2 linked regions of the Fulvivirga ulvae genome follow. The protein of the gene in region 1 interacts with the protein of each later gene in a pairwise test. Links are inferred from orthologs where the notes say so. Each region holds a gene or a part of one and is shown in the gene's direction. Other genes may lie near its edges. The genes, in order: dnaB and dnaA.

What was found.
Region 2: the proteins of dnaB (region 1) and dnaA interact in binary tests that used the Escherichia coli proteins (3 or more experiments, as listed by UniProt). The link is inferred for Fulvivirga ulvae from one-to-one orthologs.

Annotation. Positions count from the first base shown.
Region 1 is NZ_CP089981.1:5,992,568-5,995,603, reverse strand. Bases 1-2,948 are described here. They hold dnaB (replicative DNA helicase), read left to right. Parts: upstream 1-664; coding sequence 665-2,233; downstream 2,234-2,948. Other genes in these bases: LVD17_RS25090 (DUF4890 domain-containing protein), read left to right, coding at 2,401-2,805; LVD17_RS25100 (UDP-N-acetylmuramate--L-alanine ligase), read right to left, coding at 1-309. UniProt on the Escherichia coli protein: The main replicative DNA helicase, it participates in initiation and elongation during chromosome replication. Travels ahead of the DNA replisome, separating dsDNA into templates for DNA synthesis.
Region 2 is NZ_CP089981.1:3,343,630-3,353,575, forward strand. Bases 4,035-7,010 are described here. They hold dnaA (chromosomal replication initiator protein DnaA), read left to right. Parts: upstream 4,035-4,801; coding sequence 4,802-6,220; downstream 6,221-7,010. Other genes in these bases: LVD17_RS14135 (methylmalonyl-CoA mutase family protein), read right to left, coding at 4,035-4,534; pdxR (MocR-like pyridoxine biosynthesis transcription factor PdxR), read right to left, coding at 6,201-7,010. In the rest of the region: LVD17_RS14125 (CHAT domain-containing protein), read right to left, coding at 1-1,173; scpA (methylmalonyl-CoA mutase), read right to left, coding at 1,241-3,367; more of LVD17_RS14135, read right to left, coding at 3,374-4,034; more of pdxR, read right to left, coding at 7,011-7,667; LVD17_RS14150 (pyridoxamine 5'-phosphate oxidase family protein), read left to right, coding at 7,753-8,481; LVD17_RS14155 (fatty acid desaturase family protein), read left to right, coding at 8,903-9,946. UniProt on the Escherichia coli protein: Plays an essential in the initiation and regulation of chromosomal replication. Binds in an ATP-dependent fashion to the origin of replication (oriC) to initiate formation of the DNA replication initiation complex once per cell cycle.

The DNA of each region.
Region 1 (3,036 bases):
CTCATAAAGATAGTCCGGGAATGAATATATTTTTATCCCAAGCTCTTTAGCTCTTAGCAGTTCAGGGTTGTCCTTTCTTGCATGCATCCCCAGGATCACAGCATCCAGATCGGTAGTGATCCTGTCAGGATTCCAACCCTCTTCTTTGGGTAAAAGGCCATGCTTCCCCAATTTACTTTTTGAGGGTTCGAAGATCTCATCGTCTGAACCGCTGATATTATATCCTTTTTTGTGTAAAGCGATGGCAAGATTATGCATGATGCTGCCACCTATGGCGATAAAGTGTATATTCTGTGAGTTACTATCCATTGAGTGCTTAAGATTAATGGCCAAAAATAAGATAAAAAATATAAAACGGGGATACAATTTTTATCTTTAACGGTATGTTGATAACTGTGTGGATAAATTATTATTTTGTGAATAATGAATTGATTTTTCCACAATTTTGTTGGATTGATGTGGATAAAGGGTGTGGATAAATCTGAAAACCTGTTCAATCCTTACCCATTTTTTAGTTGTATTCTATATAGGCAAATGTTTTGTGTGCACTACTCAAAAAGTGGGAGCTGGAATTAACGAAATTGCTAGAACCCATTTTTATTTTTACGTTTGAGTTGCCAATCAATTATTACAACAACCACTACAATTAACTACTAGTTATTACATGGAAAACAAGTCATCGCTGCGGGTAGGTCATAAGTCTAACAGATTAACGGTAGACATGAATGAGGGGCTCGGGAAATTACCCCCGCAGGCGCTGGATTTGGAAGATGCGGTACTTGGTGCATTAATGCTTGAAAAAGACGCACTTACTACTGTTATTGATATCCTTAAGCCTGACAGTTTTTATTCGGATGCTCACAAGGAAATTTACAGGGCAATCGTTGAATTATTCAACAATTCTGAGCCTGTGGATATGCGAACCGTAGCGAACCAGCTAAGGAAGAATGGCAAGCTGGAGATGGCGGGCGGTTCATATTACATAGCAGAACTTACATCTAAAGTGAGCTCGGCTGCCAACGTTGAGTACCACGCCAGGATAGTCACCGAGATGTCTATCAAGCGCGAGCTTATCCGTGTTGCATCCGAGATCCAGCACGATGCTTACGAAGACACCTCCGATGTTTTTCAGCTACTTGATAAGACGGAGCAGGCACTGTTTGAGATCTCCGAGTCTAACATCAGAAAAAATTTCGACAATATGCGGTCCCTGATGGCTCAGGCTATCCAGGAATTGGAGGAAAGAAAAAACCACAAAGACGGGCTAACCGGTGTGCCGAGTGGGTTCTCAGCCCTCGACAGGGTTACATCAGGTTGGCAGCGGTCAGATCTCATTATTATTGCTGCCCGTCCTGCGATGGGTAAAACGGCTTTTGTGGTTTCTGCCTTACGTAATGCGGCCGTAGAATTTAACCATGCAGCAGCTATATTCTCCCTGGAGATGTCTTCCGTGCAGTTGGTAAACAGGCTTATCTCTGCCGAGGCAGAACTTGAAAGTGAAAAAATTAAAAAAGGTAATCTGGCGGGCTATGAGTGGGAACAGCTTATCCACAAAACGAATAAATTAAGTAATGCGCCCATTTTCATCGATGATACTCCTGCACTATCCATTCTGGAACTAAGGGCTAAGTGTCGAAGGCTCAAAGCGCAGCATGATATACAACTGATAGTAATCGACTACCTGCAGTTGATGAGCGGTGACAGTTCTAAAGGAGGTGGTAACCGTGAGCAAGAGATTGCGTCTATTTCAAGGGCATTGAAAGGAATTGCCAAGGAGCTTAACGTACCGGTAATTGCGCTTTCCCAGTTAAGCCGGGCCGTGGAAACGCGGGGCGGAGACAAAAGACCTCAACTATCTGATTTGAGGGAATCGGGTTCTATTGAGCAGGATGCAGATATGGTAATGTTCCTCTACAGACCGGAATATTATGGCATTACCGAGGATGAAAATGGTATGCCTACTATTGGAATGGGAGAGGTTATCATAGCCAAGCACAGAAACGGTTCTCTTGAGAATGTCCCACTTAAGTTTATCGGTAAGTTCACCAAGTTTGCCGATCTTGACACTGGTGGTTTTTCAGGAGGAGATTTCCCTTCAGGTGGAGGCATTCCTTCTGAGTTTGATGATTCTGCAGGTACGATAACTTTGGGAAGTCGCCTGAATGAAGATAAGGGAGGCTCCGGCGGAAGTTTTGGGAGCTTTGATGATGGCGACGAAGATGCCCCTTTCTAAATTCTAAAATTTACAATTTCTGATCTACAGTTCTTGATCTGCAGTTCACTGCTTTTAGTGATATTTTTAGCTTGCCGGTTATTTAGCTGTACTAACCGGTTACTGCTATTCCGGTATGTCGTTTGCGTTCAACTACTGTATAAGTTGAACAAAATGATATTTAAATTATGAAAACATTAAAGCTTATTGTGCTGGCATTGCTTCTGCCGATGTTTGCTATGGCGCAAAATAAAGATCAGATAGAAAAAAGGATTGAAAAGACGGCTTCCAAACAGACCAATTGGATGAAAAGTAACCTGAAACTTAATGGTGATCAACTGGAGGATGTGAGGGAGATCAACCTCAAATATGTGGAAAAACGTGAAGAAGTTTTCATGGAAAAGGAGAGCAAGGAGAACAAATGGGAGGAGCTGGAAGAAAACTGGAATGAACAAATGAGCGAATTACAGGACGTTCTGGATGAAAACCAATATGCGAAATTAGCCCGTGTAAAGACTGAGTGGTATAATGAAATGAAGACCCGTTGGCAAAATGATGACCGGCAGGAGAGAGATGATGGCGGGATTGATTAAATGAATTGTTAATAACAAATAACCTTGAGTCATGTTGAGATGTTCAGCATGACTTTTTTATTTTATTGGATCATTCGAGTGCGTTTAGTATTAAATATAATTCCCAGATATTTTGATCTGCCCATTAAGGTATCGTGCTTTTCATTATCTTTATTTAACAAACGATTCCATTGTAAGGTATGTGAAGTAGAAGAGAAGCGAGATCAGGATACAGACTTTGTGGCAGGAGGG
Region 2 (9,946 bases), 2.6 Mb from region 1 along the record:
TATATCAATGGTCTTTTTGTGGTTTCTGGGGAGAGCCCGCGTGGAGGCAAGTATGGCATTGGCCTGGTTTTCGAGATTTTTGGTTCTTTCTTTAACAAGCTTGGAGTCAAATTCAAGGGTTTCAAGGTTGAGATAATGCAGGCTGCTTTTGGAGAAATTTCTCTTTATGGCCTTCTCATACTCCACCTTCAGATTACGGTATTTGGCTTTGTTGTCATTAAGCAAATACTGTTTTAAAAGTGCCTCAAAAAGTTCAAAAGCAAGGTAATGCGATTCTTCGTGTTGTCTTTTGAGGTTTGATAAGGATTTTTCAAACTTAATGTTGTTGGGCATCTTTTCTACGTCTATACCATTTTCAACCAGAAGTTTGCCATGTAAAAACTGGTTGTTGATATAGTAAACACTGGTATTACCCAGATTCGAACTGATCCATTCTTCTGCCCTTACAAACGCGCTGTCAGCACTGTTGTAGTTGCCTTTTTTTCGAAATGTATTGGCTTTTAGGGTCAGTAAGGTGGCGTAGTCACCCAGTCGCTCACCTATCTCTTCTTCAGAAAGCCTCCTGGTCTTTAGTTTTCCTGATTCATCTACATAAGTCTCCTTCAGCACCGCTCTGCTTTGGAAGTAATCCAGCTGATTATTAATAAACGAAAGTGCCTGCCTGTAATAACCCTGCCCGGAGAGCACTTCAGCACGCGTCAGATTTATTTGTGCCTGCATTTTATCATCTAACTGGTCAGACGATTTTAATGTTTTCTCCGCTGCCTCTACATGCTCCTGGGCACTAACATAGTTGCCATAATGTGCCAGGATCTCAGCTATTTCCAGTTGGTTTCTGGCATGTTTTACACTATGTTCTCCATTAACAGCCATACTGACCTGCAGCGCCTGCTGAATGCTGTTATCAAACTCTACAAGTACCCCCACAGCCAAATTAAACCGGGCTTCTCTAAGGTAGTATTGCGGCATGTATTCGTTATTGGTGCCGAGTTTTTTTGATAATTTTTTCTTGAATTTGGCTAAGGTCTTCTTCGCTTTTACATAGTCGCCTTCTTCATATTGGGCATCAGCTTTGTTGAGATATTTGTCCCAATTCTGGGCATAACCCACAGAAAATGATAATAGAAGTGCAAGGGCGATACATGTCTTCAAGCTTTTGAAATTAAAATCCATGACACGTGTATTTAAGTTTAGGGTAGGTTTTTCCTATATAAATATAATGATTTAGATTATTAATTTTTTAGCTTTTCAATAATTTGTTCAGGATGTCCTTAGCTGCTTCGGCAATTACTGTTCCCGGCCCAAATATTCCGCTCACTCCGGCTTTGTAGAGATAGTCATAGTCTTTTGGAGGAATAACACCTCCCGCAATAACCATGATATCTTCCCTGCCGAGTTTTTTTAGTGCATTGATCAACTCAGGCACCAGTGTTTTATGGCCTGCAGCAAGGCTGGAGGCTCCGATTACGTGTACATCATTTTCTGCGGCTTGCTGGGCCACCTCTTCCGGAGTTTGAAACAATGGTCCGATATCCACATCGAAGCCAAGGTCTGCAAAACTGGTAGCAATAACTTTTGCCCCCCTGTCATGGCCATCCTGACCCATTTTGGCCACCATTATTCGCGGTCTTCTGCCTTCTTCTTCTGCAAATTTGTCCGAGAGTACTTTAGCTTCTTTAAAGTTGTTGTCCATTTTCGCTTCTCCTGAATATACACCTGATATTGATCTTATAGTAGCTTTATGACGACCATAAACCTCCTCCATGGCGTCAGAAATCTCGCCCAGCGTTGCTCTTTTTCTTGCAGCATCCACCGCCAGCTCTAACAGGTTGCCATTGCCGGATTTCGCAGTTTCTGTTATAGCCCGAAGTGATTCCTGAACTTCTTCCTGATTACGCTCAGCCTTAAGTTTATTTAATCGTTCTATTTGTTGGTTCCTCACACGGGTGTTATCCACTTCCAGAATATCAAAGTCCGGTTCTTCATCAGTTTGATATTTATTCACACCCACAATAATATCTTTTCCGGAATCAATCCTGGCCTGTTTTCGGGCTGCAGCTTCTTCAATCCTCATTTTGGGTACACCGCTTTCTATGGCCTTGGCCATACCTCCCAGTTCTTCCACCTCCTCAATCAACGCCCAGGCTTTATCTACAAGCTCGGCGGTAAGGCTTTCAACATAGTAGGAGCCTCCCCAGGGGTCGACTACGCGGGTAATACCGGTTTCATTTTGAAGGTAGAGTTGTGTATTACGAGCTATACGGGCTGAAAAGTCAGTTGGCAGAGCTATGGCTTCATCCAGGGCATTGGTATGCAATGATTGCGTATGACCTAATGCTGCTGCCAGAGCCTCAACGCAGGTGCGGGTTACATTATTATAAGGATCCTGTTCCGTTAAACTCCAGCCAGAAGTCTGGCAGTGCGTCCTTAAGGCCATTGATTTCGGATCTTTTGGGTTAAACTGTTTCACAATTTTTGCCCAGAGCAACCTCCCCGCTCTCATTTTGGCAATTTCCATAAAATGGTTCATGCCGATGGCCCAGAAGAATGACAGGCGCGGAGCAAATACATCGATGTCCATACCGGCATTAATTCCCGTTCTGAGGTACTCCATTCCGTCGGCCAGCGTATAGGCAAGCTCTATGTCCGCGGTAGCACCAGCCTCCTGCATATGGTACCCGCTAATGCTTATGGAGTTGAACCGGGGCATGTTTCTGGAGGTGTATTCAAAAATGTCGGCAATGATCTTCATGGATGGGAGTGGAGGATATATGTATGTATTCCTTACCATAAACTCCTTTAGAATGTCATTTTGTATGGTTCCGCTAAGCTGCTCAGGTTTTACACCCTGCTCTTCGGCAGCAGCTATGTAAAATGCCATCACCGGCAGCACGGCACCATTCATAGTCATGGAAACAGACATTTTATCGAGAGGGATCTGATCGAAGAGCACCTTCATATCCAGCACCGAATCTATGGCTACCCCGGCTTTGCCGACATCACCGGCTACCCTTGGATGGTCAGAATCATAGCCACGGTGTGTAGCCAGATCAAATGCTACAGAAAGTCCTTTCTGGCCCGCTGCCAGGTTTCTTCTGTAAAACGCATTGGACTCTTCTGCTGTAGAGAAACCTGCATATTGGCGTATAGTCCAGGGTCTGCCGGCATACATGGTTGAATACGGTCCTCTCAGGTAAGGCGGTATGCCCGCTGAGAAACCGGTATGTTCAAGCTTTTCAAAATCTTTCTTTGAGTAATATGACTGTATATCTATTTTTTCGGCAGATGCTGTAGTAGTAGACTGATGTGAATTTTCCTTTTTTGGAGTAAATTCATTATATTTTATATGGGTAAAATCTGGTTGCATATGGAGTTATTGTATCTTTTCTTTTTCCTGTTTTACTTTTTGTTGAAACTTAAGCCAGGCTTCCCGGGCCAGCTTATCGGTAAGTACTTCCAGGTAGTAAGACCCTGCGGCAGGATCAGTGGTTTTATTAAAATAAGACTCTTCTTTTAGAATAGAACTTACATTACGGGCGATCCTTACCATGAGCGTATTGCCATAGTCTTCCGGCTCGGTCAACAGACTGTCGCACCCTCCTAATATTGCAGACATGGCCGCGGTGGTTGATTTTAGCATGTTGGCATGAGGCTGATATTTTTCTTCTGCCCATGCAGGCGAAACACAATGTATGTGCAGGTCTTCAGGGTTAAAGTCGTCAGCTTTATAAGCGTGGCTCAGCTGGAAATACAGACTCCTCAATGCCCTTGTTTTAGCTATCTCACCAAAGTAGTCTTTTGATACCAGGGAACTGAAAGAGATCTTTGAAGTGATCTGACGAATATCGAATTCAGCAGCATCCAAAGTGTTGATTACCGAAACAGCCGTATGAAGTAAGTCGGCAATGGCGGTTGAAATGTCTTTTTCCCCGGAACTAATGTTCAGAGACAGCCCGGGAAAATTAATGATAGCTTTGAATACTTCGAGATAATTACCAGTGGTCCGGTTGGGCTCATTTAAAAAAATAATGCCCGATATACTTTGGTGATCGATGCCCCTATCGTCAATTAAGTCAGTGTAGTTATATAAATGCTGTTTAAAGTCGGCTCCCACTACGAAGGAAACACTGCAATAGTCTAATAAAATGTCATAAAGCAAATCGGTAAGTAAGACATTTTGTGTATGAGTCAGGTCAAAAATGAGGCCGTCAGCACCGTTATTGAGGGCTTCCAGTGCTTGCTTATTTGCTGCTTTAGAGTCGTTTACAATTATTTTTTGGAGGTTCTCCCAGTACCGGTTCTCACCCGTAGGGTTTTCTTTTAAAATAAGCCTGTTCTGAAATTTTTCAATTCCTTTAATGGATTTCAGATCGCTTTCGTCATAGTAGGGCTCAAGGGTGATTTTGTCGTTAAAATTCCAGTTATATTTTTCAAAAACATCTTCCCCTTTCAGGTCAGAGGTGGCTTTTTTTATCCAGTCCTCTTTTGGAGAGTTTTTAAAGTCAATAAATAAATTTTCTTGTCGTTCACTCATTAATATATATGTAAGGTTATAAGGTAAAGTTAATTGTTTTGGATTACTTATGAGAAGTGAGCGAAGATAATATTATTACCCGCGTAGGTAATTCAATTATACATTTTAAAGAATTCGTATTCTTTTATTGGTTTGGGAAAAATAAGTGTAAAATCTTTGAAAAATAGAGCTATAGAGCGCTTTCATGTTCGTGATTTTTTTCACAAATTTGTTACCCTTTTCTCTTAGAGGGTTTGGAGATTTACCAATCTTATAGAATTACAATACATGCACATTGATTGCGAAACGGTTTGGAGTGATTGTCTGCGGGTAATCAAGGATAACGTGGCGGAGCAAAGTTTCAACACTTGGTTTCAGCCAATCGTGCCTTTAAAATGCGCGGACGATATTTTGACTATTCAGGTTCCGAGTCAGTTTTTCTACGAATGGCTTGAAGAACATTATGTGCATGTACTGAAAAAAGCTATTATAGCAGTTATGGGGCCGAAAGCTCGTCTGGAATATTCGGTTATAGTAGATAGGGGGAACAGCAAATCCTCACCTTTATCTGTTAGCCTGCCAAACCGCACACCTTCAAGAAATTACAATGCCAGTAATGGTAAAGACGAGTATATTTCTCCTTTTCAGTTGAAGTCGGTAGACTCTCTGTATCAGGAGTCTCAGCTAAATCCCAATAATACATTCGATTCATATATTGAGGGTGATTGTAACAGGCTGGCGAGGTCGGCGGGTTATGCCGTGGCTCAAAAGCCGGGGGTAACTTCCTTTAACCCGCTTATGCTTTACGGCGGTGTTGGCCTTGGTAAGACACATCTGGTACAGGCTATTGGTAATGAGATCAAGAATAATCTTTCTGATCGCTTTGTCTTATATGTTTCATCAGAAAAATTTACCAATCAGTTTATTGACGCCCTGAGGAACAATAAGGCGCAGGAGTTTCAGAACTTTTACATGCAGGTGGATATACTCATTATAGATGATGTACAGTTTCTTGCTGGTAAGGAAAGAACTCAGGAAATATTCTTTCATATCTTCAATCACCTGCACCAGGCTGGTAAGCAGATCGTGATGACCAGCGACTGTCCTCCCCGTGACCTGAAAGGCTTGCAGGAAAGGCTGCTGTCCAGGTTTAAATGGGGGCTGACCGCAGATTTGCAACAGCCCGATTATGAAACACGGGTGGCAATTATCCAGCGTAAGATGCAGTCGGATGGTATATACATACCTGAAAACGTGATAGAATACCTGGCTTACAGTGTTGATACCAATATCAGAGAGTTGGAAGGCGTACTGATCTCTTTGATAGCACATGCTTCTTTAAATCGTGTGGATATTGACCTGGAACTTGCCAAGCAAACCCTGAAGAATATCGTTCATGATATAGAAACAGAAGTAGGTATTGACTACATACAAAAGACTGTTGCAGAATTTTTTAAAGTTGAAATAGCCTCCTTAAAAGACAAGATCCGTAAAAAGGAAATTGTGATAGCGCGGCAGGTAGCTATGTATTTCTCAAAGGAATACACTAACCATTCCTTAAAAGCCATCGGCTATCATTTTGGAGGTCGCGATCATAGTACAGTTATACATGCTGTACAGTCTGTCAATGATATGATGGATACCAATGCTTCATTTAAGGCCTCCGTAGAAGAATTGAAGAAAAAGCTCAAGATGCGGGCGGTGTAATAATGGCCCCGGCCAGAATGTCTATAGCCGCATTTATCTCTTCTTCATTTATAGACGCAAACCCCAGCCGCATGGCATTGAGGTTATCAATAAAATCATGATTTACATTGAGGTAAACTCCCTTTTTTAAACAATCATCTATCAAAGTTCTGGCATCAGGTTTTAGTCCATTACGGAATTTCACCCAAACTGCCATGCCTCCTTCCGGTACTTTAAATTCAATATGGTCACCGAGCCTTTCTGTTAGGAGCCTGCAAATCAGATTCCTTCTCAAAAGGTATATTTTAAGAGTTTTCTTTAGGTGCCGTTGAAGTTCCCCGTTTTCAATGGCCAGGGCCAGCACATGCTCCATCACCGGGTCGCCTTGTCTGTCAATGATGCCCCTGATCTTGCTGAGCTCGTCTATGATCCTACGGGATGACACCACATAGCCAATCCGGATGGCCGGAGCGAATATCTTGCTGAAAGAGCCAATATAGATGACATGTTCATGGTGATTGAGGCTTGCAAGAGGAAGCAGCGGACTGCTACTGTAGTGGAAATCATAATCGTAATCATCTTCTATAATGGCAAAATTGTATTTCAAGGCTAATTCGAGCAGCTGTATCCTCCGATTGGCAGACAGGGTAACTGTAGTGGGATAATGATGGTGTGGGGTAATGTATACCACACTCACTTTTGTAGTTTTTAAAAGGTTTTCCAATGCACCAATATCGAGCCCGTATTCATCTACATCAATGCGTTTCAATTTGCCCCCGAGATGCTCAATACTCCAATCTGCCGAATCATAACTGCTATGGCCTACTACCACCACGTCGTTTTCATTGAGGAGCACATTTAAGATCATATAGATGCCCATCTGGCTCCCTCGTGTGATCAGGATATTATCCTTACTGATATTCATGCCACGGGTTTCGGAGAGATATTGGCTTAGAGAGGTTCGCAACTTTTCGTCGCCCCGGGCATCGCCATACTTCAGAAAATGCTTACCATAACTGCTGCCGGATAATGAGCGACACTCCTTATATATCCAGTCGATAGGAGCAAGCCGGGGGTCGGGTGTGCCCGAGTTGATTTCTATTGTATGTTTGGGCTTAACCTTATAATTAGCAAAACCGGTCGATTTTATACGCAATGTTTCAGAGCCTGTCGTATTTTCATCGGCATTCAGTACATGAGGCTTAACTATGGGGAGCTTCCCTGATACAAAAGTTCCACGCGATGGAAAGGACTCAAGCCACCCCTGTGCCATTAGCTCGTCATAAGCCTGTACCACGGTTTTTCTGTTTACTACTAAAGTATCAGACATAGCCCTGGTGCCGGGCATTTTGGTGCTTTTAGCCAGGCGACCACTGGTGATCTCGCGTACTATGGCATTTGTTATTTGCAGGTACAAGGGAGTGCCTGAGCTGCCGTCTAACCTGATAACTGTTTTCCATGGAAACATAACCGGACCCATTGATAACTTAAAAATGGAACCCAAAGATACTCCGTTTGGTCGTTAGTTTTACAAAAGTTAAACACAATTTCTTATGGAGCAATTTGAAGTAACAACCAGAAATAAGGTAAAGAGAGTCCCGGAAAGAGGCCATTATGACAAGTCAACCGTCTATGAAATACTTGATGCAGGCTTTTTGTGTCACATCAGCTTCGTGGTTGATGGGCGCCCGATGATTATCCCCACATTTTATGGAAGGGAAGGAAATCAACTGTATATACATGGAGCCACTACCAGCAGAATGATCAAAAACCTTAAAGAGGGTGTGCCCATGACCCTTGCTGTAAGCCATGTGGACGGGTTAGTACTGGCCCGCTCTGCCTTTCACCATTCTATGAACTACAGATCTGTTGTGGTGTTTGGTACAGCCCGGGTAGTGGCTGACGAGGATAAAGATCATGCCCTGTACGTGATGTCCGAACACCTGATCGAGGGCCGGTGGCAAGAAGTAAGGCCTCCAAATGCCAACGAGTTAAAAGCTACCACTGTGTTGGCTATTGAAATGGAGCAGGCTTCTGCAAAGATTAGAACAGGCCCACCTAAAGATGATAAGGAAGATTATGACCTGGATATATGGGCCGGTGTGGTTCCGTTAGGTATGGGTATTGGGAGTCCTGTTAAAGATGATTTGCTAAAACCGAACGTTAAAATTTCTGATTCAGTACGGAAATATGTTTCTACAAACGATCAGGGCTTCAGTCTGGCAGATTATTTCAGAAATGATAATGGACATACATTGAGTAATGCGTCATGGTACAAATAGAAAGATGCCTGATCAAACCTGTCCCCACCAGAGATATGTCTGGTGGGGATTTTTTTTGCTTTTCATCTCTTTAGCTCATCCAACAGGGATTAATACGAACGTTTTTTTGACAGAGGCTGTTGGCACATAGCATACGCATCCGCTAAAATTGATCAGGCTTTTCAAAGCAATTCTTAAGCGACTGCCTCCTAAGATCTGGCGATGCAAATCTTATTTATGATTAAATTAGAATAATACCTAAATTAATCAGTTAAACACTATAAAGGAACCTTGGACGTACTGCTTAGTGTGAAAGTTGAACAATTACTTCGTTTGCAGTTGGTTTAAAGTTAGATTTATGGTTTGGAGTCATTGCCGAATTTTTGGGATGGAACCAAAATAGGTTCTGTTGAGAGTCAAAAAATTACATTAAAAGATTTATATGAAAGTTAAATTCAACGGAAGAAAACAACCCGGATTTTATGCTGAAGTAAAACAGGAGGTTGAAGAGTATTTCAAGACTAACAACATTAGTAAAAATGCCAATACAGCTATGGTGTCTAAATCAATTTTTTTCCTTGGGGCTTTAGTAGGGTTATACCTGTTAATCTTATTTGGAGGATTCAGTCTGTCCATAATGTTGATCCTGGCAATTCTTATAGGTATGGTTCAGGCTTTCATAGGATTTAACGTTTCTCACGATGCCATTCATGGTTCTTACTCATCGAGCCGCAGAATAAATAAGTTAATGAGTGGCAGCTTTTATATTATTGGTGCAAATCCCTATGTGTGGACGATCACACATAACCAGGTGCACCATACTTTTACCAATATACCCGGCCATGACGAAGATCTGGATGTAGCGCCGGGATTAGTAAGGGTGTCTCCTCAGGATGACCATAAACCAATCATGAAGTATCAGCATTTTTATGCTTTCTTTCTATATGGATTTGCTTCACTTTCATGGGTATTTAGAAAGGATTACGTCAAGTTCTTTCAAAAAAAAATAGGACAGACCGATAATACCAATCACCCGAGGATTGAATATTTTAACCTGTTTTTCTTTAAGGCATTGTATTATGCACTTTTTATAGTAATACCTCTGATAGTGCTGGATATAACCTGGTGGCAATTTTTGATTGGCTTCCTGATCATGCACATGGCTGAGGGCTTTGTTTTGGGACTTGTATTTCAACTTGCACATGTGGTGGAGGGCACTTCATTCCCTGAGCCGGACCCTCAAGGCAGAGTAGACGAGTCCTGGGCAGTACATCAGATGCAAACAACGGCTAACTTTTCAACTAAAAGCCCTATTGCTACATTTCTGTGTGGCGGATTGAACTTTCAGGTTGAGCATCATCTGTTTGCCAATGTTTGCCATATCCATTATCCGGAGATCTCAAAGATCGTGGCGCGAATTGCCCGGAAATATGATGTGCCTTATCATGTAAACCCCACGTTTTTAGGAGCCTTGGCTTCACATTAT